DNA from 3 places in the Mesorhizobium sp. LNJC391B00 genome. Region 2 is predicted to be linked to each of the others. Evidence: predicted binding sites of a transcription regulator. Region 2 holds the regulator's gene; each other region holds the start of a gene.

Region 1 (9,960 bases), on a different contig from region 2:
CGCCGACATGCTCGAACATGCCGACCGAGACGATGCGGTCGAAGCGTTCGTTGAGTTCGCGGTAGTCCTTGAGATCGAAATGCACGCGGTCCTGCAAGCCTTGCGCATGCGCCCGGTCGGTGGCGACGCCGTGCTGCTCGGTCGACAGCGTCACGCCTTGCACGTCGACATCGAAAGCCTTGGCGAGATAGAGGCCGAGCCCACCCCAGCCGGAGCCGATATCGAGCACGGTCTGGCCGGCCTTCAGCCTGAGCTTGGCGGCGATATGGCGTTTCTTGGCCATCTGCGCCTCGTCGAGCGTCATGTCCGGCTGTTCGAAGTAGGCGCAGGAATACTGCATGTCGTCGTCGAGGAAGAGCCGGTAGAGGTCACCCGACAAATCATAGTGGCGCTGCACGTTGCGGCGCGCCCGTGATGCGGTGTTGATCTGCTGCAGGCGGCGAAAGGCGTGGCGCAGACCCTCGATGGCCTTCGACCAGGTGGCGTCGATACCGCCACTGCCCATGTTCTGGAAGGCGATGCGCATCATACCCAGTACGCCGCCCTCGATGATGTCGAGTTCGCCGTCCATATAGGCTTCCGGCACGGCCAGCATCGGATCGAAGGTAATGGCGCGCTCGGCATGCGCGGTCTTGATGTGCATATGCACCGGCTCGCCGCTGCCGTCGCCGAAAACCACTGTCGAGCCCTTCGGGCCGGTGACTTTCAGATTGCCCGTACGCACCAGGCGGTCGAGAACGCGTTTCAACAGAATATTCATCACCAAATGTCCCCTCACGGTCAGACTGGCGGACCAATTCTGCAACAATATATAGGGGTTCGAAAAGTTCCATTTGGCCCAAAAATGCCCGGGCGAGAGGCCCGGGCATTGGTCCAGAAAGGCTGGATGACGAGGAAGTGATTGGAGCGCTGCTCCCCTCGCTTCCCGATCACGCCCCGTGCGGGATCAGGCGTTGTCTTCTTCGCCGCCTTCGAACTCGGTGTTCGGGTCGAAGAAGTTCTCCGGCCGTGCGTTGTCGTTGATGTCATCGCCATAGATGGCTTCGGCGGTGGTCAGCGTCTCGCCCTTGGCCTGGCGCTCGGCTTCGTCGGCCGTGCGGGCGATGTTGAGGCTGATGGTGACCTCGACTTCCGGATGCAGCGCAATCGCCACATTGGTGACGCCGATGGTCTTGATCGGCTGGTTGAGCTGGATCTGGTTGCGGTTGACCGAGAACCCTTCGGCGGTCAGCAGGTCGGCGATGTCGCGGGTCGACACCGAACCGTAGAGCTGGCCGGTCTCGCCGGCCGAACGTACGGCGATGAAGCTCTTGCCGTCGAGCTTTTCGGCAACCTGGCTGGCTTCCGACTTGCGCTCGAGGTTGCGGGCTTCGAGCTGCGCGCGCTGTCCTTCGAACTTCTTCTTGTTGGCTTCGTTGGCGCGCAGCGCCTTGCCCTGCGGCAAGAGGAAGTTGCGGGCAAAGCCGTCCTTGACCTTGACGGTATCGCCCATCTGGCCGAGGCGGGAAACGCGTTCGAGAAGAATCACTTGCATGGTCTTGTTCCTTCGTCTGGCACCGACCGCGGGATCGGCGCCGAATTGAATGGAACAGGTCAGGAAGCTCTGAGCGCCTTTGCGCCGGTGTCGCTGTCCTGCCTGTCGCGGCAGTTAGAGGCTTTTCACCTCAACTCGGGATTTCAATGCACGTCGCCAAGAGTGGTCCCGGTTTTGGGACAACGACATGCATCATCAAATTACCCCTGGGCGCCCGTCGCCGTGGGAGAAGGAAGCAGGCGGCGAACCGCCTGCTTCGGAGATCTTAGCGAACCACGTAGGGCAGCAGGCCGAGGAAGCGGGCGCGCTTGATCGCCTTGGCGAGTTCGCGCTGCTTCTTCTGGCTGACGGCGGTGATGCGCGACGGCACGATCTTGCCGCGCTCGGAAATGTAGCGCTGCAGAAGACGCACGTCCTTGTAGTCGATCTTGGGCGCGTTGGCGCCGGAGAACGGGCAGGTCTTGCGGCGGCGATGGAACGGGCGCCGGGTCGGGATCTGATTGATGTCGACCATTATTCTGCACCTCCTTCAACGCCTTCGCGCGGACGGCGCGGACCACGATCGCCACCGGCGTCGCCAAATGAGCGCGGCGGACGATCGCCACGGTCGCCGCGATCACGGTCGCCGAACGAGCGCGGACCACGATCACCACGGTCGCGGTCGCCGAAGCCGCCGCGTTCCGAGCGCTCTTCGCGCTTCTGCATCATGGCCGACGGGCCTTCCTCATGCGCCTCGACCTTGACGGTCAGGAAACGCAGCACGTCCTCGGACAGGCCCATCTGGCGCTCCATCTCGTTGAGCGCTGCCGGCGGGCAGTTGAGGTCCATAAGCGTGTAGTAAGCCTTCCGGTTCTTGTTGACCCGGTAGGTGAGGGACTTCAGTCCCCAGTTCTCGACCCGGCCGACGGACCCGCCATTTGCGGAGATGACGCCCTTGTACTGTTCGACAAGCGCATCGACCTGCTGCTGCGAGAGGTCCTGCCGGGCAAGGAACACATGTTCGTATAGAGCCATAGTGGTTCAGTGCCTTTCTTCGTTTCTCTCCCGGATCCTCGCGGCAAAAGCCTCTGCAACTTCTCTGACCCGCTGATCCCGAGGGGGCGGGGAAGAAAGGAGCATTTCGAGACGGTCGAGAGCGGAGACACGGGAGGCGGAAGCGCTTCTGGCTTCACACGAAGGTTTTGGGTAAAACCTCCGGCCCTCCGTTCAGCCCCCAGCAAGGACCGGCAGATTGCGGGCGTCTATATAGCAAATTGGCTGGAAGGCAAGGGTAACGCATGCTCCGGACAGCGTCCTGGCGTCGCAGGGTTGGAAAAATACCAGGCATCAACTCGTATGCGGGGTACGACCGTTGATCGTTTCGGGGAAGAAGTCCGGGGCCGCCTTACGCTTGCCGAACATCATGTCGTATTGCAGCAGGCGGAAATCGTTGATCGCCGGATCAACATCCTTCTGCCGCGCCCAGTCCGGCGTGGCCTCACCTGACGGTGTCAGAAGCAGATTGCGGTCGACGACGCGATAGCGTTCGCGCAGCGCGCCCAGGAAGCCGGTGTAGTAGGGGTGCGTGATCCCGGCCGTCGTAAGGATATGGTAGGGCAGGAAGGCTGGGCTCACGGCGCCCATATCCTGCGCCGGACCGGTGCGGTTAGACCAGATGACCAGCGGCGTCTGATGATGCTCCAGTGCCGCCTCGGGCGTCGGTTCCTTGCGCGGCGCGACATTGTCCTTCAGGTAACCGGTTTCGACATAGACGGGGCCGAGCGGCGGCAGATGGTCGCCGAAGAAGGCGATGACCGTCGGCCGCTCGCGCTTCTTCGCCCATTCGATCAATCGCTCGAGGCCACGGTCGGCATCGGCCGATCCCTCGGCGTAGCTGAGCAGCGATTCCCGCGCCCACGTGCTGATCGGTGCCACGACCTTGTGGGTCGGATTGTAATAGCGGTACGGCTCGTAGGGACCGTGGTTCTGCAGGCTGACGGCGAAGAAGAACACCGGCCGCTCGCTGGCGTCGGCCTCTGCGATGATCTCGTCGGTCATCGACGCATCGGAAGCCAGCGGCCCGCGCTTTTCCAGTGGCGGCAGCGTCTCTTCCGAGCGGAAATCGTTGAAACCGAAATCGGCATAGACGGCGCCCCTGTTCCAGAACCAGTTGGTGCCCGGATGGATGGCGCGCGCCCGGTAGCCCTCGCTTTTCAGGAAGGTCGCCAGCGACGGCGTCGGCGTGCGCACATATTGCTGGTAGGGGATCGAGCCCGCCGGCAGGAAGGCATTGGAAAAGCCGGTCAGCGCCTCGAATTCGATGTTGGCGGTCATGCCGCCGAATTCCGGCGAGAACATATAGCCGGAACGCAGCGCCCGCACATTGGGGATCGGGTCAGGCGTGATTGTGACGCCGGGCAGCTTGGTCGGATCCCAGAAAGATTCGCTCATCACCACGATGATGTCGGGTTTCTCATCCGGTACCGAGGCCGCCACAGCAGGCCTGTCGATCGCGTCGATCGCCTTGTCGGAATAGCCCGCCGGCGCCGAGACATGCGCCATCGGCACGTTGAGCGCGAAGGCCAGCGCAAACCCGTTGGAGGCGTAGTTCTCCTTCTGGTCCCACATGATCGGGATGATCTGCAGCCGGTCTCGGGTCCACGAGAAGGTGGCGTAGTCCATGATCGAGACGAAGAAGGCGAGCAGCGGCACTGCCAGCGTCAGCCGCGCCAGCCGCCCTTTGCGGCTGAGGATCGGAACCTTGCGGCGCCACAACCGCCAGCCATAGATCAGCAGCGACAGGCCGGCGACGATGCCGACCGCCATGGCGAGCGCCGTCCAAGGCCGTTCGCGCACCAGGAGCGGCATCAGTGCCATGATCTGGCGCGAATAAAGAAAATCGGTTGGGTAGAGCGGATCGCCGAGATAATGCGACTTCTGATGCCCGACAAAGGCCAGCGCCAGCGTCAGCGGCGCCACGATCATCAGGCTCTGGTGACTGCGGCCAAACACGGCGTCCAGTCCCATCAGCACCAATGCAAAGACAATGATGGTGGTCCAGCCCGGCTTGAATGGCTGCAGGAAGAAGTCGACTGTGCCGAAGAAGTCGCCGCGCACGATCCATTCGATGGCGAACACCAGGATGGCGGAGGCAAGCAGCGTGACCAGACCGTAGCGGATGACCGGCCATCTGCGCCCCGGCAGGTAGCCGGTGGACGGATCGTCTTCCAAGAACTGTGGCGCGGGTACGGCCGCGCCCTTCCTGATCCTAGCCACGTCTCTTCCCCCGGCCCAAGCAACGCGCATTTCCACTCGCGCCACCGTTCTGTCATAGAACTGTCATGCAAAAGCTAGCGCCTGTGGCGAAAATAAGAAGAGCCAGCAAACGATTCGTGAGCGGTTTTCATCAGGTGTGATCGGCAAAAAGCCTTTGGGAACAGGGACTCGAGGTCAGCTCCGGTTCAAGCGAGAGCGGAAATGCCGCCTCCGGGCTTGACTTGACGGTCCGCCTTGCGTCACAGGCAGGAAAAATCAGCCGCTGGAGAGCGCCCAAATGGCCGTCGCATTCACCTTTCCGGGACAGGGCAGCCAGGCTGTCGGCATGGGCAAGGACCTCGCCGACGCCTTCCCCGAGGCACGCAGGGCGTTCGAGGAAGTCGATGATGCGTTGGGCGAAAAGCTGTCGAAACTGATCTGGGAAGGCCCGGAAGAGGCGCTGACCCTGACTGCCAATGCCCAGCCGGCGCTGATGGCGGTCTCGCTGGCGGGAATCCGCTCGCTGGAAGCGCGCGGCTTTTCGCTGAAGGACAAGGTTGCCTACGTTGCCGGTCATTCGCTCGGCGAATATTCCGCCCTTGCCGCGGCCGGTTTCGTTTCGGTCGCCGATGCTGCCCGGCTGCTGCGCATCCGCGGCAACGCCATGCAGGCGGCGGTGCCGGCCGGCGAGGGCGCCATGGCGGCGATCATCGGACTGGAACAGCCCGACGTCGAAGCCGCTTGCACCGAGGCCGCAACGGGATCCGGCAAGGTCTGCCAGATCGCCAACGACAATGGCGGCGGCCAGCTGGTGATCTCCGGCGCCAGGGCGGCGGTGGAACTCGCCGCGAAACTGTGCACCGAAAAGGGCGCCAAGCGGGCGCTGATGCTGCAGGTCTCCGCACCCTTCCATTCGGCGCTGATGGCGCCGGCGGCCGATGTCATGCGCGAGGCGCTGGCGGGCGTGACCAAGAATGCACCGGTCGTGCCCGTCGTCTCCAACGTCACTGTAGCCCCGACCCGCGACCCCGACGAGATCGCGCGCCGCCTGGTCGAGCAGATCACCGGCCGCGTGCGCTGGCGCGAAACGGTGGAGTGGTTCGGCGCCAATGGCGTCGCCACGCTCTTTGAGATCGGCGCCGGCAAGGTGCTTTCCGGCCTGGCGCGGCGGATCAGCCGCGACATCACCACATCGGCCGTCGGCACGCCGGCCGAAGTCGAGGCGGCGCTGGCCGCGCTTGCATAATCCACTGGCGATTCAACCCCTCCCGTGGGAAGGGTGTTCTCTTAAGATCAGGAGACGAAAATGTTCGAACTGACCGGCCGCAAGGCGCTCGTCACCGGCGCATCGGGCGGCATTGGCGAGGCGATTGTCCGGGTGCTGCATGCGCAAGGCGCCATTGTCGGCCTGCACGGCACCCGCATCGAGAAACTGGAGACCCTGGCCGGCGAACTCGGCGACCGGGTAAAGCTGTTCCCGGCCAATCTAGCCGACCGTGACGAGGTCAAGGCGCTTGGCCAGAAGGCCGAAGCCGAACTCGAAGGCGTCGACATACTGGTCAACAATGCCGGCATCACCAAGGACGGCCTGTTCGTGCGCATGGCGGACGCGGATTGGGACAGCGTGCTGGAGGTGAACCTCACCGCCGTGTTCCGGCTGACCCGCGAGCTGACCCATCCGATGATGCGCCGCCGCCATGGCCGCATCATCAACATCACCTCGGTGGTCGGCGTCACCGGCAATCCTGGCCAGACCAATTATTGCGCCTCCAAGGCCGGCATGATCGGCTTTTCCAAGTCGCTGGCGCAGGAGATCGCCACCCGCAACATCACCGTCAACTGCGTCGCCCCGGGCTTTATCGAATCGGCCATGACCGACAAGCTCAACGACAAGCAGAAAGACGCGATAATGGCCGCGATCCCGACGCGCCGCATGGGCACGAGTGGTGAAGTGGCGTCGGCCGTCGCCTATCTCGCCTCCAACGAGGCAGCCTACGTCACCGGCCAGACCATCCATGTCAACGGCGGCATGGCCATGATCTGACGGGATATTGCCGGGTGATAAGAAGACATGGCCGGCTTGTGAAAAGAGACCATTTCGCCTTGGACCTCAGCCATTTTTCGTGTAATGCGGCCCGCAACCCGGCGGTTCGGGCAAAAACCGGTCCGGCATCGTTGCGTTTCCGGCAGGACCATCTTTCAGCTTGATTAGCGGCATTCTGCCCGCTAACGAAGACAGACAAACAAAAGACGAGGATGCCCCAAATGAGTGACACCGCAGAGCGCGTCAAGAAGATCGTCATCGAACATCTTGGCGTCGATGCCGACAAGGTGACGGAGCAGGCGAGCTTCATCGATGATCTGGGCGCGGACAGCCTCGACACGGTCGAACTCGTCATGGCCTTCGAAGAAGAGTTCGGCGTCGAGATTCCGGACGATGCGGCCGAGACCATCCTGACCGTCGGCGATGCCGTGAAGTACATCGACAAGGCTTCGGCCTGACACTATCCGCAGTCATCACCGGGGAGGACCTGCGATGAGGCGTGTCGTCGTCACGGGCCTTGGCCTGGTTTCGCCGTTCGGCATGGGCTTCGAGCACAGCTGGAAGGAACTTCTGACCGGCCGCAGCGCCGCCAAGCGCGTCACCGAGTTCGAAGTGGAAGATCTTGCCTGCAAGATAGCCCACGTCATTCCGCGCGGTGACGGCACCAACGGCACGCTCAATCCCGAAGCCGTGCTCGAGCCCAAGGAACTGCGCAAGATCGGCGACTTCATCCTTTACGGGATTGCGGCCGCCGACGAAGCGCTGAAGGATTCCGGCTGGGAGCCCAGCACCGAAGCCGAGCGCTGCGCCACCGGCGTCATGATCGGCTCCGGCATTGGCGGCCTCGAGGGCATCGCCGAGAACGCTATCATCCTGAAAGAGCGCGGACCGCGCCGTATCAGTCCATTCTTCATTCCCGGCAACATTATCAACCTGGTATCTGGCCAGGTATCGATCCGGCATGGGCTGAAAGGCCCCAACCACGCCGTCGTCACCGCCTGCTCGACCGGCGCGCACGCCATTGGCGATGCCGCCCGGCTGATCATCTTCGGCGATGCCGACGTGATGCTGGCCGGCGGCGCGGAATCGCCGGTGACCAGACTATCGCTTGCCGGCTTCGCTGCTTGCCGGGCACTGTCCACCGACCGCAACGACACGCCTGAGAAGGCCTCGCGTCCCTATGACCGCGACCGTGACGGCTTCGTCATGGGCGAGGGCGCCGGGGTCGTCGTGCTGGAAGAACTCGAACACGCCAAGGCGCGCGGCGCCAAGATCTATGCCGAGGTCACCGGCTACGGCCTGACCGGCGATGCCTATCACATCACTGCACCGGCCGAAGACGGCGACGGCGCCTTCCGCTGCATGACGGCGGCGCTGAACCGGGCCAAGCTGACGCCCGCCGACGTCGACTACATCAACGCGCACGGCACCTCGACCATGGCCGACACGATCGAACTCGGCGCCGTCGAGCGGCTGGTCGGCAACGCCGCCTCGAAAATCTCGATGTCGTCGACCAAGTCGTCGATCGGCCATCTCCTGGGTGCCGCGGGCGCCGCCGAGGCGATCTTTTCGATCCTCGCTATCAGAGACAACATCGCGCCAGCCACCATCAATCTTGACAACCCGGAACGCGAAACCGCGATCGATCTTGTTCCGAACACGCCACGGCATCGCCAGGTCGACGTGGCGCTGTCCAACTCCTTCGGCTTCGGCGGCACCAACGCTTCGCTGGTATTCCAGCGTTATACAGGCTGATTGCGGTATCGACCGGCGCGCCAGCGGTCTGTCGTCAATTTTGCCATATTCAAGCCTACTCTGCCGCTGGGGATTCGTCGCATCGGCCTGAAACCGAAGGCGCTTTTTTTAAAAGCACGATGCGTAGGCTTGAAATGTTAGGGCACGCTGTGCGTCCAATCGGGCGCATGGTCGCTCTAAGAGATCAGATGGTAGGGCGCTAATGAACACCAATCCGGGCGGCAGCGGACAATTCGGACAAAACCAGCAGACCGGCCCGATCGTGCCGAAGACCGCGGCCGAAGCTTTGCGCCCGGAAGCCGGCACACCACCACCAAAGCGCTCGCGCGCCTCGCGCAGCCAAGTCGTCGTGTTCATGAACTTCGTCATCTCCGCGGTGATGTTGATGATCCTCGCCGCCGGCGTTTCGCTCTATTTCGGCAAGCAGGCATTCAACGAACCGGGCCCGTCGGTGGCCGGCGACACCTTCCTGGTCAAGCCGAGCACCGGCGTCCAGGATATTGCCGACCAGCTCGAACGGCGTGGGCTGATCAGCGATGCCCGCATCTTCCGCATCGCCGTGCGGGTCTATGGCAATGATTCAGCGCTGAAGGCAGGCGAATACGAGATAAAGCCGCGCGCCTCCATGCGCGACATCATGGAGCTTCTGAAGAGCGGCAAGTCGGTGATGTATTCGCTGACCATTCCCGAGGGCCTGACGGTCGAGCAGGCGCTGCAGCGCATCGCCGAGCAGGATGCGCTGACCGGCGACATGCCGGCCGCCAAGCCGGCTGAGGGCAGCCTCGCCACCGACACGCTGCGCTTTACCCGCGGCGCCACGCGCCAACAGATGGTCGACAAGCTGCTCGCCGACCAGAAGAAGTTGGTCGACGAGGTCTGGCAGCGGCGCGCGCCCGACCTGCCTCTGGCCAATGTCGACGACTTCGTCACCTTGGCCTCGATCGTCGAAAAGGAAACCGGCCGGGGCGACGAGCGCTCGCGCGTTGCCGCCGTCTTCCTCAACCGTCTGGCCAAGGGCATGCGGCTGCAATCCGATCCGACCATCATTTACGGCCTGTTCGGCGGCAAGGGCAAACCCGCCGACCGGCCGATTTATCAATCTGACATCCAGAAACAGACGCCTTACAACACCTATCTGATCAACGGCCTGCCGCCGACGCCGATCGCCAATCCCGGCCGCGCCGCGCTCGAAGCCGTCGCCAACCCGTCGAAGACCGATGATCTCTATTTCGTCGCCGACGGCACCGGCGGCCACGTCTTTGCCACCACGCTTGCCGAGCACAATGAGAACGTTGCCCGCTACCGGGCACTGCAGAAGAAGCAGGCTGAAGACGCCGCCAAGGGCGCCAAGACTCCGGGCCAGACCGATGCGCCGGCGGATGGCGACGACAAC
Region 2 (9,960 bases):
CCGTTTGTTTGACTGCATCAGGCTGCGGGATCCTGATTTCCACCGTAAGCCCATCGATGCGAAAATCTCGGGCAATCGTGCCGCGCAATTCGCGCGTGACATTGAGGTCGATCAGCTTGGTGCCGAAGCCGGTCTTCGCCGGCGCTTCGAGTTCCTTCTGCCCGGCCTCGCGCCAGTTCAGAACCAGCGTCCGCTCGGACCCGCGCCCCTCGAACGACCAGTCGACCTTGAGCGCACCCACGGAATTGCCGGCCTCGCCATATTTCAGCGCATTCGTCGCCAGTTCGTGAAAGGTCAGGCCAAGCGCCTGCGTCGTCCTCTCGTCGAGCAGCACCTGAGGCCCTGACAATATCCCTTCCGGAAGCTCCTTGCCGAACACCTGGCCGAGCTCGATGCGCAGCAGGTCGCCAAGATCGGCCTTCTGCCAGCGCGAACGCGTCAGCATGTCCTGGGAAGCCGCCATTGCCTGCAGGCGGGCCGAGAAGGAAGTTGAGAACTCCTTCACGTCGGTTGCTTGCGCTGCCGTCTGGCGCGCAATCGCCAGCACCCGCGTGATCGAATTCTTGATCCGATGCTTCATCTCCTGCAGCATCAAATCCTTTTCGAGCAGGCTCTTTTCCGTCGTTTCATGCAGCAGCGACTTGGCGTCGTAGGCGCGCTCCTGGTAGCGCGCCACCAACGCGATGGCCCCGGCCAGAAGCAGGCCGAACAGCCCGAGCATGACCGGAATGGCGCGCGAGGACGGTTGCGAAAATGCACTTGTCGGCCGAAACAGCACCGTCCACGGCCGACCGGCGACGATGATCTTGCGCGTCACCAACAGCCTGTCGCCAAAGCTCGCAACCGGCGGCGTTTCCGACTGGAACAGAAGATTGTCGGCGTCGGCCGTGCTGTCATAGACCGCGGTGTTGACCGGCAGCAAAGGCGTGCGGCTGAGCGCGGTCTGGAACAGGTCGCGGGCGCGGAAGGCCGCGTAGAGAAGGCCTGATGTCGATGATCTGGACGCATTGATACCATCCGGCGCGGTTTCGACATTGAGCCTGACGAAGACCAGGAAACCGGTAAAGGTCTGCGCCGCGCCAGTATCCTGGCCGAGCTGGACCAGACCGCTTGCGTGCTGTGCGTCATCGGCCAGCGCTTTTTCGATCGCCTCGCGCCGCACCGGCTCGGTGAACATATCGTAGCCGATGGTGGATTCGTTGGCAGGGTCGAGCGGCTCGAACAGCACGACGGGCGTGCGCCACGGCTGTGTCGTGTCCGGATAGACCGTGTGGGCGGCGCCGCGGTCGCGCAACATGTCGCGCTCGACCGCCGCTTCGTCACCGGTCTTGGCCAGCCTGAGATAGCCGATGCCGCGCAGGCCGGCGAAATTGTTATCGACATCGAGGGCGCTGAAGAAGGCCTTGAATTCGCTACCTGAAATCTCGCCGTTGCGGGCGTCGAACAGCGCCTGCGTCGAGCGCAGCAGTGACAGATGCAGATCGATACGGCTTTCGATGCGGTTGAGCGCGTCGTCGGCCGTCGCCTCGAACTTGATGCGCGCCGCTTCCTGGGTCGCGAAATAGGCGAAGCCCGCCATCGTCAGGCTGATCAGTGCAACGGCAATGAAGGCAAGGATCGGGAAAAACTTCTTCAACGCAGGCCCATGGACGGTTCGGGACCTTTATGGGCAAGTCGCCGCGGCAAGACAATGGCGCGGCCAAGCCATAATGACAGCTGGCATATCATGTATATTAGCCGGCTTATCGATCGAGCATCAGTGAACATGACAGCTGACGATAGCGTGGTCTCAGGCCGCGATCTTCAGCGCACCCGGACCGGGAACGGCGCCGGGCGGGCACTTTCCCAGGATGATCATGCCGAGCACTTCGTCCTGGGTCACATCGGTGGTGCGCGCGGTGCCGACGACCTGGCCGTTCTTCATCACGCAGACGCGATCGGCAAGCTCGAACACGTCGTGAATGTCGTGGCTGATCAGGAAGATGCCGATGCCGTCGGCCTTGAGCTGCTTGACCAGTTCGCCGACCTGCGCCGTCTCCTGCGGCCCAAGCGCGGCCGTCGGTTCGTCCATGATCAGGATGCGGGCGTTGAACAGGATGGCGCGTGCGATCGCCACCGACTGGCGCTGGCCGCCCGACAGCTTGATCACCGGCTCCTTGAACCGCTGGAAGCGCGGATTGAGTCGGCCCATCACCTTGCGCGCCTCGGCCTCCATGGCGACATCGTCCAGCGTGCCCCAGGCGGTCATCAGCTCGCGGCCAAGGAACAGGTTGGCGGCGGCATCGACATTGTCGGCCAGCGCAAGCGTCTGGTAGATCGTTTCGATGCCGTATTTCTTGGCATCGCGCGGGTTGGAGATCGAGACCTCCTGGCCGTTGACCAAGATCTGGCCGGCATCGCGCTTGTAGGCGCCCGACAGGATCTTGATCAGCGTCGACTTACCGGCGCCGTTATGGCCAAGCAGCGCCACCACTTCGCCCGGGAAAAGATCGATGGACGCATCGTCGACGGCGCGAATGCCACCGAACGCGATCGAGATGTTGCGCATGTCGATCAGTGGCGTACCGGTGGGAGCAGTTTTTTCCATAATCGTTCCTCCCTAGACGCGCTTGCGGTAGACGGTGTCGAGCCAGACGGCGATGACCAGGACAGCGCCAACGACAATGCTCTGCAGCGGCGAGTCGATGCCGAGCAGCACCATGCCGGATTGCAGCGACTGCATCAGTAGCGCGCCGAGCATGGCGCCCATCACCGTTCCGGCGCCGCCCGCGAGCGACGTGCCGCCGATGACAGCGGCCGCGATCACCAAAAGCTCGTCCAGTGTGCCCAGCGCATTGGTTGACGCATTGAGACGGGCCGACGAGATCGCCGCGCTGATTGCAGCCAGCACACCCATGATCATGAACACCTTCATGGTCACCCAGCGCGTGTTGATGCCGGCGAGTTCCGCTGCCTCCGGATTGCCCCCGATGGCGAAGACATAGCGGCCGAAACGCGTGCGCTTGGTGATGAACGTCATGATGATGCCGACAATCACCGCCATTAGCACCGGTATGGCGATGCCATGCGCGATGAACAGCCCGCCTTCGGGAACGGTGATGCCGTTCTGCTGTGCGTACTGGCGCACGATGCCGATCGGCCATGGATAGGAATTGGCGATCCACACGGCGCCGAGGATGGCCGCGCAAGCGACCACGCCAAGCAAGGTCTCGGCCCAGACGGGGCGCAGTGGAAAGCTGAAGCGCTTGCGCTGCGAGCGACCGTTGAGCAGCGCGAAGGCGACCGCCGCGCAGGCGACGATGCCGACGATCCAGCTGGCAGCGGCGCCAATCGAGCCGCGTGGTCCGCCGCCCATCAGCTGGAAGGTGGCGTCGAGTGGCGCGACCGTGCGCCCGCTGGTGATGAGCCATGCCATGCCGCGCCAGACCAGCAGGCCACCAAGCGTCACGATGAAGGCCGGAACCTGCATATAGGCGATGATGAAGCCCTGGAACGCGCCGATCAGCAGACCAAGCACCACGCCGGCGGCAAGCGCGACGATCCAGAGCCAGGGGTTTCCAAGCTGGAAGCCGATGACGCGAATCAGGAATTCGGCCTGTGCCACGCCCATGATCATGCCGATCACGCCTTCGACGGAGCCCACCGAAAGGTCGATGTTGCGCATGACGATGACCAATACCATGCCGGTAGCCATGATCGCGACCGAGGACGTCTGCACCGACAGGTTCCAAAGATTGCGCGGCGTCAGGAAAAGCCCGCCCGACAGGATATGTATGCCGACCCAGATGACCAGCAGCGCGCCGACCATGCCGAGGATGCGCGTGTCGAGCTCGGTCGCTTTCAGGAACCGGGCGACCGCGCCGAGTTCAGACGCTCGTGCCGTATCGGCCTGCGGATTTGAGGTCGTGTCGGTCATGATGTCCTCCAGCGGCTTGCCGTCGGGCGCGGATGCCGGACCACAGCCTAGAAGTTTGCCGCCGATGGCGGAAACACACAATTCTCGTAGAGAAAACGCCGCGGCTTGACAGCCGCGGCGCCTCATTTCTTCAAGTCGTCGAGATCAGTTGCAAGCCGCGACGCTGCCGGCGGCGACGCCCGTGCAGACTTCGTCCTTCTTGATCCAGCCGGCGTCGATGACGACGTTGAGGTTGTCCTTGGTGATCGCGACGGGGGTCAGGAACAGCGACTTGACGGTGTTGCCGCCAGGCGTGGTGAAGTCCTTGGCGCCGGCAATGTCGCCCGTCTTCTTGCCATCGGCAAGCTGCGAGGCGATCTCGGCGGCGTTCTTGCCGAGTTCGCGCGCGTCTTTCCACACCGACACCGTCTGCGTGCCGAGCGCGATGCGGTTCAGGGCGGCATGGTCGCCGTCCTGGCCCGAGACCGGAACCGTTCCGGCAAGGCCCTGCGCCGTCAGCGCGGCGACAACGCCGCCGGCGGTGCCGTCATTGGCCGCAACCACGGCATCGACCTTGTTGTCATTGGCGGTCAGGAACTGTTCCATGTTCTTCTGGGCGTTGGCCGGCAGCCAGCCATCGGTATAGGCCTCGCCGACATTCTTGATCTTGCCCGAGTCGATGGCTTCCTTGAGCACTTCCATCGAGCCCGAGAACAGGAAATCGGCATTCGGATCCGAGCCCGAGCCCTTGATGAAGACATAGTTGCCTTCGGGCTTCGCCTTGAACACTTCGCGGGCCTGCATGCGGCCGACTTCCTTGTTGTCGAAGGTCAGGTAGAAGACGTCCTTGTTCTCGATCAGGCGATCATAGCCGACGACCGGAATGCCTTCGTCCAGCGCCTTCTGCACCGCCGGGCCGATGGCCGAGGCGTCCTGCGCCAAGATGATCAGCGAGTTGGCGCCCTGCGAGATCAGGCTTTCGACGTCGGTCAGCTGCTTGCCGGGATTGGACTGCGCGTCGGCCGAAATGTACTTGTCGCCGGCGGCTTCGATCGCCGTTTTCATCGCCGCCTCGTCGGTCTTCCAGCGCTCTTCCTGGAAGTTCGACCACGACACGCCGATGACCTTGTCCTTCGCCTGCGCGACCGACATCAGCGCCAGCGACATGGCGACACCCGCCAGCATGGCGGCTGCAAATCTGTTCATTATAACCCTCCCTGCGCCGCCCGGCGCGACAAAACCGGCCCGAAGGCCTGCACAAAGAGGCTCCATTTTTTCGAGCCTCGAAAAAATACTGGTTCAATGATAAGGCACTGTCAACATCGATTATGATGGATTCTGATGGCGTTGCCGAATTTTTTCGAGCTCCGCAATAAACAATGACAGGGCTGCCGGCGTCTGCCAATATTTGGCTGGTGCCGTCGAACGCCTTCACTATCATGAGGCGCGAGGAGGCCGGGAGGAAAACAAATGTCGGTTGGGATCCGCCACGACGATCTGCGCCGTCGCAACCGTGCGATGGTGATTTCGGCCGTGCGCCGGGCCGGCCAGCCGTCGCGGACCGAGATTGCGGCGACCACCGGCCTCAGCCATTCGACGATATCGGCAATCTCGTCTGATCTAATTCAAGAAGGCATCCTGATTGAAGGCAAGCCTGGCGAGACCGGCTCGCTGAAACGCGGCCGGCCGCAGGTCGGCCTTGGCCTCAACCCGGAAGCGGCGGCGGTCATGACCGTGGTGCTGTCGCTGAACTTCCTCTCCGTCACCGTCATCGACTATGCCGGCCAGGTGGTCGCGGAAGAACAGCGCCGGCTCGACACGCTGACCATGCCGCGCGACGAGCTGATCGGCGAATGCGTAGCAATCGTCGGGCGGCGTCTCGCGGACCCGGACCTCGATGTCCAGAGCATCGCCCGCATTGCCATGGGCATCCAGGGCATCACCGATTCGCAGGCGCGGGCCATGCTGTGGTCGCCAATCACGCCACTGACCGACATTGCCTTCGCCGACATGTTGGAAGCGGAATTCGGCATTCCTGCCACCATGGAGAACGACTGCAATATGATGGCGGTGGCCCTGCAATGGCGCCAGCCCGAGCGCTACCGCGACAATTTCATCGCGATCCTCTTGTCGCACGGCATCGGCATGGGGCTGGTGCTGAAAGGCGAACTGTTCACCGGCACCCATTCCTCGGGCGGCGAGTTCGGCCACATGATCCACCGTCCGGGCGGCGCGCTCTGCCGCTGCGGGCGGCGCGGCTGCGTCGAGGCCTATGCCGGAAACTACGCCATCTGGCGCAGCGCCAAAATGATGAGCGAAGATGCCGAGCCGGTCGATATCGGCGACGCTGATATGCGCGCACTCGCCGCGCGCGCCCGCGAAACCGATGGCCCGGAGCGCGAAGCCTATCGCAAGGCCGGTGAGGCGCTCGGCTTCGGCCTCGGCAGCCTGTTTGCGCTGATCGACCCGGCGCCTGTCGCCATGGTTGGCGTCAGCGCCGCCGCCTTCGACCTGATCGAGCCGGCATTGCGCGAAGCGATCGCCCAGACCGCCGGCGGCCAGCACTCGAAGTCGATCTCCTTCGACACCGAGCCCAACGAGCTGCCGCTGATCCGCGAAGGCTGTGCCATGCGCGCGCTCGGCTTCGTCGATCAGGAGATTTTCGCGCCGGGCATTCAGGCCAAATCCGGCAAGCATGTCGCCTGAATGGCCGGCAACGGCGCGACGCGCAGCATCCTAGTCTTCCCTGATCGCGTAGCCGGCGCCGCGAATGGTACGGATGACATCCGGCATGCGGCCGTTGTTGACCGCTTTGCGTAAGCGCCCGACATGGACGTCGACGGTTCGCTCGTCGATGTAGATCGTCTCGCCCCAGACATTGTCGAGCAGCTGGCTGCGCGAGAACACGCGGCCGGGATGGCGCATCATGAATTCGAGCAGCCGGAACTCGGTCGGTCCGAGCCTGATCTCGCTCTTCTTGCGGTAGACACGGTGCGACTCGCGGTCGAGCACGATGTCGCCGACCTTGAGCACGCTGGACAGCACTTCCGGCTTGGCCCGGCGCAGCAGCGCCTTCACGCGCGCCATGAACTCCGGCGTCGAGAATGGCTTGACCAGATAGTCGTCGGCACCGGTGGACAGGCCGCGCACGCGATCGCTTTCCTCACCGCGCGCGGTCAGCATGATGATCGGCAGCCGCTCGGTTTCGGGCCGCACTCTAAGCCGCCGGCAGAGCTCGATGCCGGAAACAGCGGGCACCATCCAGTCGAGCACCAGGAGATCGGGCACGTTTTCCTGCAGGCGGATCTCGGCCTCGTCGCCGCGTGTCACCACCTCGACGTGATAGCCTTCGGATTCGAGGTTGTAGCGGAGGAGCACGCCTAGCGGCTCCTCGTCCTCCACGACCATGATGCGTGGCGCGATCATAGGCAGTTCACCCTCATCAGGCCGGCGTGGCCATCGCCGTCTCGTCCTGCTTCGGACGATTGGCGGGCAATTGCTGGCCGGTCAGCACATAATACGCATTTTCGGCGATGTTGGTGACATGATCGCCGATGCGCTCAAGATTCTTGGCGCAGAACAAGAGATGCGTGCAGGCGGTGATGTTGCGAGGGTCTTCCATCATGTAGGTCAAGAGCTCACGAAACACGGACGTGTATTTGACGTCGATGCGCTCGTCGTCATTCCTGAGTTTTGCAAGAGCTGCCGCATCGGTGGCGGCATATTCCTCGACGACGCCTTGCACCTGGATCAGCACCAGCTGCGCCATGGCATCGATGGAGTGCGAGAGGTCGCGCGGCGTGACGCTCAAGCCCACGGTGCCGACGCGTTTGGCGATGTTCTTGGCGAGATCGCCGATGCGCTCGAGGTCGCCGGCCATGCGGATCGAGCCGACCACGGCGCGCAGATCGTTGGCCATCGGCTGGCGCTTGGCGATCAGCGTGATGGCGCGGTCGTCCAGTTCGCGCTGGCGCGCATCCATGATGGCGTCGTCGGAAACGACACGCTGTGCCAGCGCATTGTCCGAATTGAGCAGCGCCCTGGTCGAGCCGCTGACCATCGAGCCTGCCAGATCGCCCATGTCGCGGATCAGCTTGCTGATCTGCCCGAGCTCTTCATCGAAGGAGGCGACGGTATGTTCACCCATGATCTTGGTCCTCGTGCCTGAAAATTCACCCGCCGGACGGCTCAGCCGAAGCGGCCGGTAATGTAGTCCTGGGTGCGCTTGTCGTCGGGGTTGGTGAACATCTTGTCGGTGGCGCCCTCCTCGACGAGATAGCCGAGATGGAACATCGCCGTGCGCTGCGACACGCGCGCCGCCTGCTGCATCGAGTGGGTGACGATGACGATCGTGTAGTTCTGGCGCAGTTCGTCGATCAGCTCCTCGACACGGGCGGTGGCGATCGGATCGAGCGCCGAGCAGGGCTCGTCCATCAGGATCACCTCCGGCGACACGGCGATGGCGCGCGCGATGCACAGGCGCTGCTGCTGGCCGCCGGACAGGCCGGTGCCGGGCTCCTGCAGGCGGTCCTTGACCTCGTTCCAGATCGCCGCCTTCTTCAGGCTCTGCTCGACGATCTGGTCCATGTCGGACTTGCGCTTGGCCAGCCCATGGATGCGCGGGCCGTAGGCGACGTTCTCGTAGATCGACTTCGGGAACGGGTTGGGTTTCTGGAACACCATGCCGACGCGGGCGCGCAGTTCGACGACATCGATGTTCTTGTCGTAGATGTCGTCTTCATCGAGCGTGATCTTGCCGGTCACCCGCGCCGAATCGATGGTGTCGTTCATGCGGTTGAGGCAGCGCAGGAAGGTCGACTTGCCGCAGCCGGACGGGCCGATCAGCGCCGTCACCTGGTTCTGGCGGACGTCGAGATTGACGTCGAACAACGCCTGCTTCTCGCCGTAGAAGACGCCGACCTTGTCGCCGCGCATCTTGATGACTTCGTTCGACTTGGCGTTCATTTTGTCGCCCACTGCATTCTCAAGGGACTGTTCGGTCATGATGTTCATACCAAATTGCCTTTTTTCTACCAGCGCCGCTCGAACCGGCGCCGGAGCACGATCGCGGTGATGTTCATGGCCATGAGGAAGACGAGCAGGATGATGATGGCGCCGGACATGCGCTCGACAAAAGCGCGCTCAGCCTCGTTTGCCCACATATAGATCTGAACCGGCAGCGCGGTCGCCGGATCGAAAGGCGTCGTCGGATAATCGGCGACGAAAGCGACCATGCCGATCAAGAGCAGCGGTGCTGTCTCGCCGAGCGCACGCGCCAGGCCGATGATGGTGCCGGTAAGGATGCCTGGGGCGGCAAGCGGCAGGATGTGATGGAACACCATCTGCATCTTGGAGGCGCCGAGGCCGAGCGCCGCCGAGCGGATCGACGGCGGCACCGCGGCGAGGGCGGCGCGCGTGGCGATGATGATGGTCGGCAGCGTCATCAAGGTCAGCACCAGGCCGCCGACGAAGGAAGCCGAGCGCGGCATGCCGAGGAAGTTGATGAACACGGCAAGGCCAAGCAGACCGAAGACGATCGACGGCACCGCCGCGAGATTGTTGATGTTGACTTCGATCAGGTCCGTAAAGCGGTTCTTCTTGGCGAACTCCTCGAGATAGATCGAGGCGGCGACGCCGATCGGCAGCGCCAGCAAAAGCACGATCACCATCATGTAGAACGAACCGATGATGGCCACGCCCATGCCCGACGTCTCGGGCCGGCTGGAGGCGCCATAGCTGAACAGGCCGGTGTTGAAATGCTCGGCCATCGCGCCTTCGGCTTTGAGCTTGTTCATCCAGTCGATCTGCTGGTCGGACACCTTGCGGCGCGCTTCATCGACGCCGAGGTCGATCTGGCCCTTGGAGGCCGAGTCGAGATTGGCGGCGGCCAGGATGTCGACGTCACGCGTCGTGCCGATCACCGACGGATCGGCGGAGACGATGTCGCGCAGCTGGACGCGGGCGCCTTCCGACAGGAAGCCCTTGAGCTTCAGCATCATCGGCTTGTTGGCCGGATCGATGCCGAGCTTGGCCACCAGCGCGTTTTCGGCGAGCTTGGGATAGTT
Region 3 (9,960 bases), on a different contig from region 2:
AGGAGAACGAACATGCATCTCGTGAAGCATCTGTTCGAAGACATTTATCGCAACTACTGGGGTATCTCGCCTGCCACGGAGCAGCCGGAAAGGCGGCGGCCGACCAAGTCTGCCAAGCGCAACCGCGACCTGCTGCCGCAAAACCGGCAGGATTAAGCCTCGTGTGATATCTGATGGGGCAGGGTTCTTGGCTCGTCAGGACCGTTGCCGCACGAGCGCCGAGGCCGCGATCACCAGCCAGCCCGCGATGAGCAAGGTGCCGCCGATCGGCGCCGACATCGGGAACAGCCGCGATCCCACGAAATCCCGTGCCAGCAGATCGCCGCAGAACAGAACAAGCCCGACGAGCAGCACCAGGCTGCCGATCCGCAAGATCCGGTTTGCGCCGGCGAGGCCGACGGCCAAAAACACCGGCGCATGCATGAGCAGGAAGGATGCGGCCGTGCCGACGAACGCGCCGCCGAGATGCGCTGAAGCCGCCGACAGCGCCACGCCCGCCGCGCCGGCAATGCCGCCGGCGAAAACGAGGATGCGCGCGCTGTTTGCTGGTGCTGACTCGGCGATGCTCATGTCTCGGGCTCCGTGATTGACGATAGGCGGCGCGACCTGTCTGTCAGGATTTTTCCGATATCGCCAGCATGTCGCGCGTGCGGCGCGCCTGGGCCAGCCAATTATACGCGGCACCGCCCGCCATCAGCACCGACGTGCCGAGAAACACCGCGCGCATGCCGAAATGGCCGCCGACGAAGCCGCCCAGCAGCGGCCCCGCGACCTGGCCGACATATTGCGCCGAGATTGCCAGGCCCAGCACATTGCCGCCGACCCCATCGGGAACATTGTGGCGGATGACGCTGGTGATGCAGGGCAACAGCCCGCCCAGCACCAGACCCATAAGGAACCGCAGCCCGACCAACTGCCAGCTCTCGGTGACGAAGGCCTGCGGTATCAACAGCAGCGCCGAGACGGCCAGCGATGCGACGATGACGTTCCAGTGGCCGATGCGGTCGGCGAGCTTGCCCAGCCTGACGCCGACAGGATGACGCCGAGTGCGGCCGCCGACATGACGACACCGGAGACCAGCGTCACCCGGCTTGCGTCCGCGACCAGTTGCTGGACGTAGACGGTGATGATCGGCTCGATCGACATGTTGGCGAAGGTGAACAGCATGCCGGTTGCCAGCATCGCCACGACAGGGCGTTTGTCGGGGATCTGCGCCCAACCGCCCTTTGGTTTCTCCTTGGGTTGTGCCTGCATTGGCGGGCGAGGCATCTCCTTGATCAGGAACGTCGTCGCCAGCGCCGCCAGGAAAATGACGCCGCCCGCGATGAGGAAGGTGGCGCGAATACCGATCAATGGCGGCAGCGCGCCGCCAAGCAACGGGCCGACCAGGGAGCCTGCGGTGATGCCGGCCGACAGCACGCCAAGCGCCCAGCCGGAGCGCTCCTTCGGCGTCTGCATGGCGACAAGTATCGTCGAGCCTGAGGAATAACCGCCGGCAAAGCCGATCAGCAGGCGCAAAAGCACCAATTGCCAGACGGTCTGCACCATGCCGGTCAGCGACATGCAGATCGCCATGCCGAAACTGGCGCGCACCAGCATCACCTTGCGGCCGTAGCGGTCGCCGAGCCGCCCCCACAGCGGTGCGACAAGGGCCGCGGCAAGGAAGGTGGCGCCGAAGGCGATGCCGGACCATTGCACGATCGCCGCGTGGCCCAGGGCGCCCAGCTGTTCGACATAGAGCGGCAGGAACGGCAGCAACAGCGTCATCGCCACAAGCGTGCTGAACGATCCGGCAAAGCACACGAGCAGGTTGCGCCGCCAATGAATGTTGTAGGTGGAAGGCGCTTCGGCGGCCTGCGCTGCACTGTCCTGCGGCATGTCCTGTCCTGTCCGCTTGCTGCGGATACCATTCTGGGATACCAACTTGGTACCTCATGGACGCAAAGCCCGGCTGCTGTCAATCAGGCGCTCTCAATGTGATCGGCAAGACCAACGGGCAAGGCCGATCGCCAGCAATGGAAGCAACTATGTCGCAGATGCAGATCGTCGAAAAAGCGCTTCGCGAGATGATCCTTGGCCTTGAGGTCGGTCCTGGCGAGCGGCTGACGGAGCGCTGGATCGAGAGCCGCTTCGGCGCCTCGCGCACGCCGGTCAGGGCAGCCCTGCTGCGGCTGGAGACGGAAGGGCTGATCTGCCGCGACGGGCGCGGCTGGACCGTGTCGCCGATCAACCTTGCCGAACTGGAACAGATCGCGGTGTACCGCGAAGCGGTCGAGGTCGCGGCGGTCAGGCTGACTTCGGCGCTGGCCGACAGGAGCGCAGCCGATGTCATCGAGGCGATGCTGGACTCCTGCGACACTGCCACGCCGCGCGAGGAATGGCACCGCGTCGGCATGGATTTCCATATCGAACTGGCGCGGCTCTCCGGCAACGAGTTCCTGTTTCGGGCCGTGCGCGATGCCATGACGCGGCTGTCGCGGGCGCGCTGGCTGGAGGTGCGCGACGAGGCGGCCCTTGGCCGCGCCTGGAGCGAGCATCACGCCATTCTGGCAGCGGTGCGGGCCGGCGATGCCGATGCGGCGGCGGCGCGACTTTCCGCCCATATAGCCGGCAGCCGCGCCCGCCTGGTGACGTCGTTGCACAATGACCGGCGCGGCCTGCGCGCCAGGGGTTTTGCCGTCGTCGCCGCTTGATACTGGTCACGAAAACGAAAGAACGCCGTCGCGATCCGCTTTCGGCCTCGCTTCGCGGACGCCGATGGCGTAAGAGGCGGCCATGGAAAACAACCGATTTGAAACACCCGTGACCGTTAAGTCGGGCACGGAGGGAAGCACTCAGCTCTTGCGTACGGTGCGCGAGGCTTCCGATTACCTGCTCAACAGCTGGCCCGGCAAGCGCAGCCCCAAGCACCGCGAAGCGCTGCAGGCCTGCCATGACGCGCTGGCCGGCGACAAGCCGGCGATGATTGCAAGACGCGCCTTCATCGCCGCCGCGCGCGAGGTCAACGTCTTCGTCAGCGACAAGGCCCCGGCCTGATCACATCGGCCTGATCACACCGGCATTTTGCCAGGATCCGGCCCGTTTCGCGGGCCGGTGATCCTGTCTTGCCTATTTTTCTGTCTCGGTGTCGGTTTTGGAACTTGCCTCGTTCTCAGGCTCGGCGCGCTCCTTGGCTGCGACCTTGGCGGCGAGCTTCTCCGCCTTCTTGGCGGCCTTCTGCCGGTCGCGCTCTTTGCGTTCCTGACCGTAATTCGGTGGTCGAGCCATATCGTTTCCTTTCGCTGTGCCTGATCCTGCCTAGAAGCATTGGCCGGCAAACACAACAGCGCCGCGAGGGCAGATGCCAGCGGTTCTGGACTTGCGTGATGGCGAACACAATGGTTTAGAAAAGGCTGCGGGACAGTTGCTGGAGCCGCCGCCGACCGATTTCGAATCAAAACGACCGATGGCCACGCTTCAAAGAAACGCACAGAAGCTGATCTACTATGCGCGCAACGCCATGCGCGACATCGCGCCGCCGGTTCTTTTCCGGCGCCGGCTCGGCCGGCTGCTCGATCAGGCCAGGCTTTCCGACGCATCCGTCCGCCAGCGGCTCAATTACTACAACACGCTGCGGGAGCCTTTTAGCCCCAGCCCCGAGGCCGTGCCGGTCAGCCGGCTGCCGTCGGACCGCAGCATGTACTATTACGATCTGAAGGAGTTCACCCGTTATTTCGACCCAGATCTGCGCATCGACCTGGAATTCGGCGACGTCATCGAAGTGCCGAAGATGCCGTCGATCGTCAAGGACCGGCCGATAGCGGGCGACAACAGCAACGGCGTCCTGTTCAAGCTGAACAAGTTCCGTCATTTCTACATGCCGGCCGACGATGTCGCCTTCGCCGACAAGCATCCGCTCGTCGTTTGGCGCGGCGAACTCAACAATCCGATCCGCACCTTGTTGCTGGATGCAGCCCGCAATCTGCCGTTCTGCGATGTCGGCACGCCGAGGGCGACAGCACCTGCGGAATACCGCAAGCCCTATCTCAGCATCGATCAGCAGCGCCGCTACCGCTACATCATCTCGCTCGAAGGCAATGATGTCGCGACCAATCTGAAATGGATCATGAGCTCGAACTCGCTCTGCCTGATGCCGCCGCCGACTTACGAGACCTGGTTCGCCGAGGGGCAGCTCGAGCCCGATGTCCATTATGTGCCGCTGGCGCCCGACTTCAGCGATCTGGCCGAGCGCGTGCACCATCTCGAGAAACATCCGGCCGAGGCCCAGCGCATCGTTGCGGCGGCCAACGCCTATTGCCGCAACTTCGCCGACGAGCGGGCCGAGCAGGCGATCTGCCTGCTCGTGCTCTACAAATATTTCGTGCTCAGCGGCCAGATCGAGCCCGATCCGCAGGTCTGGCGGTTTATCGCGGGCTAGCGGCTTCCGGCGCCCTTAAGTCAGATGACGCTGCGGTCCATAACCAGATCGGCCGGGCCGAAGCGGTCCTTCGCCGTAAACTGCTGGTGCCAGTAGGGATAGAGCACCGGCGGCCGGCTGACGGCATCGAGACGCTGGCATTCATCAAAGGACAGCGTCAGGCTTGCCGCGGCGAGATTGTCTTTCAACTGGGACTCATTGCGTGCGCCGATCACCAGCGAACTGACGGCTGGCCGGCCGAGCAGCCAGGCCAGCGCCACCTGCGCCGCCGAGACGCCGCGAGTGGCGCCGATGTCGACCAGCACGTCGACGATCCGCCACAGCCGGTCCTCGTCGCGGATCGGTGGTTCCGACCAGCCGCCGATCTGGCGCGCCGTCGGACTGTCGCGGCGGTATTTTCCCGACAGCAGGCCGCCGGCGAGCGGGCTCCACACCAAAACGCCAAGGCCCTGGTCGACCGAGATCGGCAAGAGCTCATACTCGGCCTCGCGTGCTTCCAGCGTGTAGTGGATCTGCTGGGTGACGAAGCGCGGCTGGTGCTGGCTGTCGCTGATTCCGAGCGCCTTCATGACCTGCCAGCCGGAATAGTTGGAGCAGCCGACATAGCGGATCTTGCCCTGGGCAACCAGCGTGTCGAGCGCGGAGATGGTTTCCTCGAGCGGCGTCGCGCCGTCCCATTCGTGCAGGAAATAGATGTCGATGACATCGGTCCTGAGGCGCTTCAGGCTCTTCTCGCATTCGCGGATCAGATGATGGCGCGACAGGCCTTCGTCATTGGGGCCCTTGCCGATCCGCATGCGCGCCTTGGAGGCGATCAGCACGTCGTTCTTGCGCTTGCCGCCGAGCGCCTCGCCGATGATCTCTTCCGACAGACCGTTGGAATAGACATTGGCGGTGTCGATGAGATTGATGCCGGCATCGATGCAAGTGTCGATGATGCGCGAGGCCTCCGCGAGATCGGAATTGCCGACGGCGGCGAACGGCCCGCTGCCGCCGAAGGTCATGGTTCCCAAGGTCAGCGCCGAAACTTTCAAGCCGGAACGGCCAAGCGTGCGGTATTCCATGTCAGATCCTCGTAGTTTTGGTGGGGAGGCGGTTTTAGCAGGAAAGGGCGGGGAAGCCCGAAGGGGTCCGCCAATTGTAGGACAATTTGAGCGGCTTGTCGCCATCCCAGGGCGATGGATCGGCAATGCTCGCTGGTTTGCAGTGATGACCGGCTGGCCGGCGGCTTGCAATAAAACCGTCATTGGCGGCCTATATCGAGTCGGCTCAGGGTTTCATGCCAGCCGGCAAGCGGAGCAGTGGAAATGACCGAGTTGAAGCAGAATTCTCCGGCCAGGGATTGGCTGGAAGCCGAACTCGCCGACATGCTCGACGAGGACTATGAGCTTGAAATGTCGGAGCCGGCGCTGTCGCTGGAGATCTCCAAGATCTACAAGAACGCGCATCCGCCGTCGATCGACCGCATGCAGTATTTCCGCGACCTGATCGGCTTGCAGTCGGAACTGATCAAGCTGCAGTCCTGGGTCGCCTACCACAAGAAGAAGCTGGTGGTGGTTTTCGAAGGACGCGATTCCGCCGGCAAGGGCGGCGTCATCAAGCGCATCACCCAGCGCCTCAACCCGCGCATCTGCCGCGTCGTGGCGCTGCCGGCGCCGACCGAGCGCGAAAAATCGCAGTGGTATTTCCAGCGCTACGTGCCGCATCTGCCGGCCGGCGGCGAGATCGTGCTGTTCGACCGCTCCTGGTACAACCGCTCCGGCGTCGAGCGGGTGATGGGCTTTGCCGAACCCGATCAGGTCGAAGAGTTCTTCCGCGACGTGCCGGAGTTCGAGCGCATGCTGGTCCGCTCCGGCGTCACGCTGGTCAAATACTGGTTCTCGATCACCGACGAGGAACAGCAGATGCGCTTCATGATGCGCATCCACGACCCGATGAAGCAGTGGAAGCTGTCGCCGATGGACCTGCAGTCGCGCGTGCGCTGGGAGCAGTACACCAAGGCCAAGGAAGAGACGTTTGCCCGCACCAACATCCCAGAGGCACCGTGGTACATCGTCGAAGGCAACGACAAGAAGCGGGCGCGGCTGAACTGCATCGACCATCTCCTCAAACAGCTGCCCTATGAGGACGTGCCGCACGAAGAAATCACGCTGCCCGAGCGGGTGTTCAACCCGGAGTACGAGCGCCAGGTCCTGCCGCGCGAGCTTTACGTGCCGGAGAAGTATTGAGCACTTTTCCTTCTCCCCGTTTCACGGGGAGAAGGTGCCCGAAGGGCGGATGAGGGGCAGCGCCGGCATCGACGAATTCACAGCCGTCGGACGCTGCTAACCTCCAAAAGCAGCGCTGCCCCTCATTGCCTGCCGGGCATTTCTCCCCGTAGAACGGGGAGAAAGAAGCCTGCGCCTATCACTTCGCCACTACACCCGCTTGATCGTCACATGCGTGGCGAGCGCTGTCGCCACCTGCTCGGTGCACTGGTAACCCAGCTTCAGCATATCCAGCCCGGCAAACAGGCTCTCGCCCCTCCCGAGCAACACCGGCGACACCGCCAGATGCAACTCGTCGATGAGCTTCTCTTGCAGATATTGCCGGATGGTGGAAACGCCGCCGCCGACGCGGACATCCTTGCCGCCGGCCGCGGCCTTTGCTTGTTCGAGCGCGGCGTGGATGCCGCCGGCAACGAAGTGGAAAACGGTGCCGCCTTCCATCACAATGGGGTCGCGCTTGTAGTGGGTCAGCACGAAGGTCGGCACGTGATAGGGCGGGTTGTCGCCCCACCAGCCTTTCCAGCTCTCGTCTGGCCATTCGCCACGGATCGGGCCGAACATGTTGCGGCCGAGGATCCAGGCCCCGACATTGTCGAAGCTGCGGACAGTGAACCGGTCGTCCACATCGGTGGTGCCGCCATCCTTGCCGACCATCTCATGGAAGGTGCGGGTGCCGGTCATCCATTTGTGCAGATATTCGCCACCAACGCCGAGCGGATTTTGCAGGTCCTGGTCAGGACCGGCGCCGAAACCGTCGAGCGACAAGGTGAAGGCATTGACGCGAAGTTTGGACATGGAGACTCCCTTTCGGTGACCAGTTGTGATTTGCAATCAGTATTCAAACTGATTGCATTTTGCAACTAGTATTTTTAGAGGCAAGCCGATCTGTGGAATGCGCAGGGACCTCAAGCCGCCACGCGCTTCGGCATCACCGCAAACGGGCTGAGCCCAAGCCAGATCTGCATCTTGCCGGCGACGTCGAGATCGCCGGTCAGGCTGATCTTGTCGCGTTCCTTGTGAACTGTCGTCAGCCCCATCCAGATCGAGGTCATGGTGCACAGATCGGTCGAGACGTAGAGATCGACGTCGAAGCCCGGATCGTACCAGCAAAGATCGACCTCGCCCTGCTTTTCGACGATCAGCCACCACGATCGTTTTGACGCCGGCAGGTCATGGTACAGGAATTGTATCACGGTGCGCCCGTCCGGCAGCGGACTGGGGTTCAGATTGCGCCGCATGTCCCACATCAGCAGCGACGGATCGAGGTTTTTGAGCGACAGCCTGGCCTCGATCCATTTCTGGCCCCAAAACCCCATCGCCTCGACAACCGGGCGCAAATCCCGGCCCGCCTCGGTCAGCCGGTATTCGAACACGCCCTTCTCGGTCGCGATCTCGGTCCGCTCGACGATGCCGCCGGCCTCGAGGTCCTTGAGCCGTTGCGACAGAAGGGTTGGCGACATTTTCGGCACGCCGCGGCGCAAATCGTTGAAGCGGGTCGATCCCGCCACCAGTTCGCGCAGCAGCACCATGGTCCAGCGTGTGCAGAGCAGCTCGGCGGCCATGGAGAGCGGGCAGAATTGCTTGTAACCGGCTTGTGTCATGTGGTGAGCTCCAAAAGATGTTGCCGGACCTTATTCAGAAAACCTGAGTTCAGCCAGTACAGAAGCTGTACTGGCACCCCCGGTACAGTTCTGTGACTGGAGCGGTCCGGCGCCGCCATGCGAGGCAGCGGTCACGTCACCGGGCAGTCCGGTGCCGATCCATGAGGAGTTGGACAATGACCGCTTACGTGATCGCAGACATCAAGGTGAAGGACGACAAATGGGTGCCGGCCTATGCCGCTTCGGTGCATGACCTCGTCCACAAGCATGGCGGCAAGTATCTCGCCCGCAGCGGCAATGTGAAGACGCTGGAGGGCAAGCCGCTCGACACCAGCCTGATCGCCATCATGGCGTTTCCGTCGGCAAAGGCAGCCGAAGCCTTCACCAACGATCCGCAATACGCTCCGTTTGTGGCGGAGCGCCGGAAGGGCAGCGACAGCCGCTTCCAACTGATCGACGATACCGATCTCGCTGGAACGATCCCTTATTTGCCGAAGGCGTGAGGAAAAGCCGGAACCCGGTGTATCAGGGTTCCGGCTAACCCTTCAGCATTTGCGCCACTTCGGGCGCGAAGCAGGTGGACGGGTACTCTCACGCGATTTAGTCTTGAACTCGAAAGTCGGTAAACTGAGCAGGCGCGCACGTGACCATTATTTCACTCATTGCAAAACTGTTTGCCAACCGGAACCGCCCGCAGAATAGGCCAGCTCAAGTCCCAGAGCGGGTTTTCCGCAAAGAGGCGAAATTCAAGAAACATGGAAAATTCTTCCAGATCGGACCGACATATCGCGGCGGGTCCCATTGTCTTCAGCTGGAAAACGCCCAAGCTTTGGTGCCGCCACCCCGCATACTGCTCGGGCCGACGGAGTTTGGGGGATACGGCTTTCCTGAGTACCCGGAGACGCCCAGGCTACGGCCTGAAGCGACAGCCTATTGCAGGCCACCAAAAGACTTAGAAGATTTTCATTGTTACTGGCTTGTATCCGAGCGCCTGAAGGACGTTCTGCAGTCAGTCGACCCCGATGGGGTCGTGTTTAACGACTGCGACGTATTCTATTTGAGCGGAAAGCCGATCGAACCAAAGCACTACCTTTGCGACATCGTTCGCAAGATTGATGCCGTGGATCTCGAATCGTCGAAGTTTAGGCTTTTGATCGGCGAGAATGGAGGCGTCCACTACGACCGCGCCGGAGGCGCCTGCTTCTATTTCAAGGAGGAGATTGTTGGCGATGCGCATATCTTCAAACAGAAGAACATGGGCATTGTCATTTGCACCCCCAAATTGAGAGAAGCCTGTGTTGAAGCAGGCATCAAGAAGCCCGACTTGTTCCAAGACATGTCGGTTTGCGGGCGTGGTCGGCTGGACTTCGAAACAAGAAATGTCAAAGAGAGTTATGTGCTGGAGTGAATTTATCCCTTCAGCATTTGCGCCACTTCCGGCGCGAAGTAAGTCAGGATGCCGTCGCAGCCGGCGCGCTTGAAGGCGAGCAGGCTCTCCAGCATTGCCTTTTCGCCGTCGATCCAGCCATTGGCGGCCGCCGCCTTGATCATCGAATATTCGCCTGACACCTGGTAGGCGAAGGTCGGCATCTGGAACTCGTCCTTCAGCCGGCGGATGATGTCGAGATAGGGCAGGCCGGGCTTGACCATCAGCATGTCGGCGCCCTCGGCGATA

Evidence for each region. Region 2 encodes PhoB, which activates phosphate uptake and scavenging genes when phosphate is short. Its sites were predicted from a motif close to TGTCATNNANCTGTCAT; they were not measured.
Region 1: X750_RS146770 (LTA synthase family protein) is a predicted target of PhoB. The motif match lies at 4,840-4,856, and genes of this name have one in related genera.
Region 3: ppk2 (polyphosphate kinase 2) is a predicted target of PhoB. The motif match lies at 5,648-5,664, and genes of this name have one in related genera.

Annotation. Positions count from the first base shown of each region.
Region 1 is NZ_AYWI01000006.1:617,982-627,941, reverse strand. Features, by position in the region: gene X750_RS146750 (cyclopropane-fatty-acyl-phospholipid synthase family protein) at 1-760, opposite strand, end outside; gene rplI (50S ribosomal protein L9) at 947-1,534, opposite strand; gene rpsR (30S ribosomal protein S18) at 1,800-2,048, opposite strand; gene rpsF (30S ribosomal protein S6) at 2,048-2,548, opposite strand; gene X750_RS146770 (LTA synthase family protein) at 2,861-4,789, opposite strand; gene fabD (ACP S-malonyltransferase) at 5,067-6,014, shown strand; gene fabG (3-oxoacyl-[acyl-carrier-protein] reductase) at 6,075-6,812, shown strand; gene X750_RS146785 (acyl carrier protein) at 7,034-7,270, shown strand; gene fabF (beta-ketoacyl-ACP synthase II) at 7,305-8,567, shown strand; gene mltG (endolytic transglycosylase MltG) at 8,770-9,960, shown strand, end outside.
Region 2 is NZ_AYWI01000011.1:121,058-131,017, reverse strand. Features, by position in the region: gene X750_RS141060 (CHASE domain-containing protein) at 1-1,636, opposite strand, end outside; gene X750_RS141065 (ATP-binding cassette domain-containing protein) at 1,790-2,587, opposite strand; gene X750_RS141070 (sugar ABC transporter permease) at 2,600-3,916, opposite strand; gene xylF (D-xylose ABC transporter substrate-binding protein) at 4,061-5,101, opposite strand; gene X750_RS141080 (ROK family protein) at 5,366-6,601, shown strand; gene phoB (phosphate regulon transcriptional regulator PhoB) at 6,632-7,321, opposite strand; gene phoU (phosphate signaling complex protein PhoU) at 7,338-8,042, opposite strand; gene pstB (phosphate ABC transporter ATP-binding protein PstB) at 8,084-8,908, opposite strand; gene pstA (phosphate ABC transporter permease PstA) at 8,926-9,960, opposite strand, start outside.
Region 3 is NZ_AYWI01000005.1:353,574-363,533, forward strand. Features, by position in the region: gene X750_RS1000000166410 (hypothetical protein) at 13-156, shown strand; gene X750_RS149715 (DUF423 domain-containing protein) at 196-570, opposite strand; partial or broken gene X750_RS01000000162950 (multidrug efflux MFS transporter) at 614-1,878, opposite strand; gene X750_RS149710 (GntR family transcriptional regulator) at 2,028-2,693, shown strand; gene X750_RS149705 (DUF982 domain-containing protein) at 2,803-3,036, shown strand; gene X750_RS1000000164500 (hypothetical protein) at 3,109-3,267, opposite strand; gene X750_RS149700 (glycosyl transferase family 90) at 3,446-4,417, shown strand; gene X750_RS149695 (aldo/keto reductase) at 4,438-5,481, opposite strand; gene ppk2 (polyphosphate kinase 2) at 5,725-6,645, shown strand; gene X750_RS149685 (dihydrofolate reductase family protein) at 6,835-7,479, opposite strand; gene X750_RS149680 (helix-turn-helix domain-containing protein) at 7,590-8,285, opposite strand; gene X750_RS149675 (DUF1330 domain-containing protein) at 8,462-8,788, shown strand; gene X750_RS1000000164505 (DUF1629 domain-containing protein) at 8,929-9,693, shown strand; gene hemB (porphobilinogen synthase) at 9,696-9,960, opposite strand, start outside.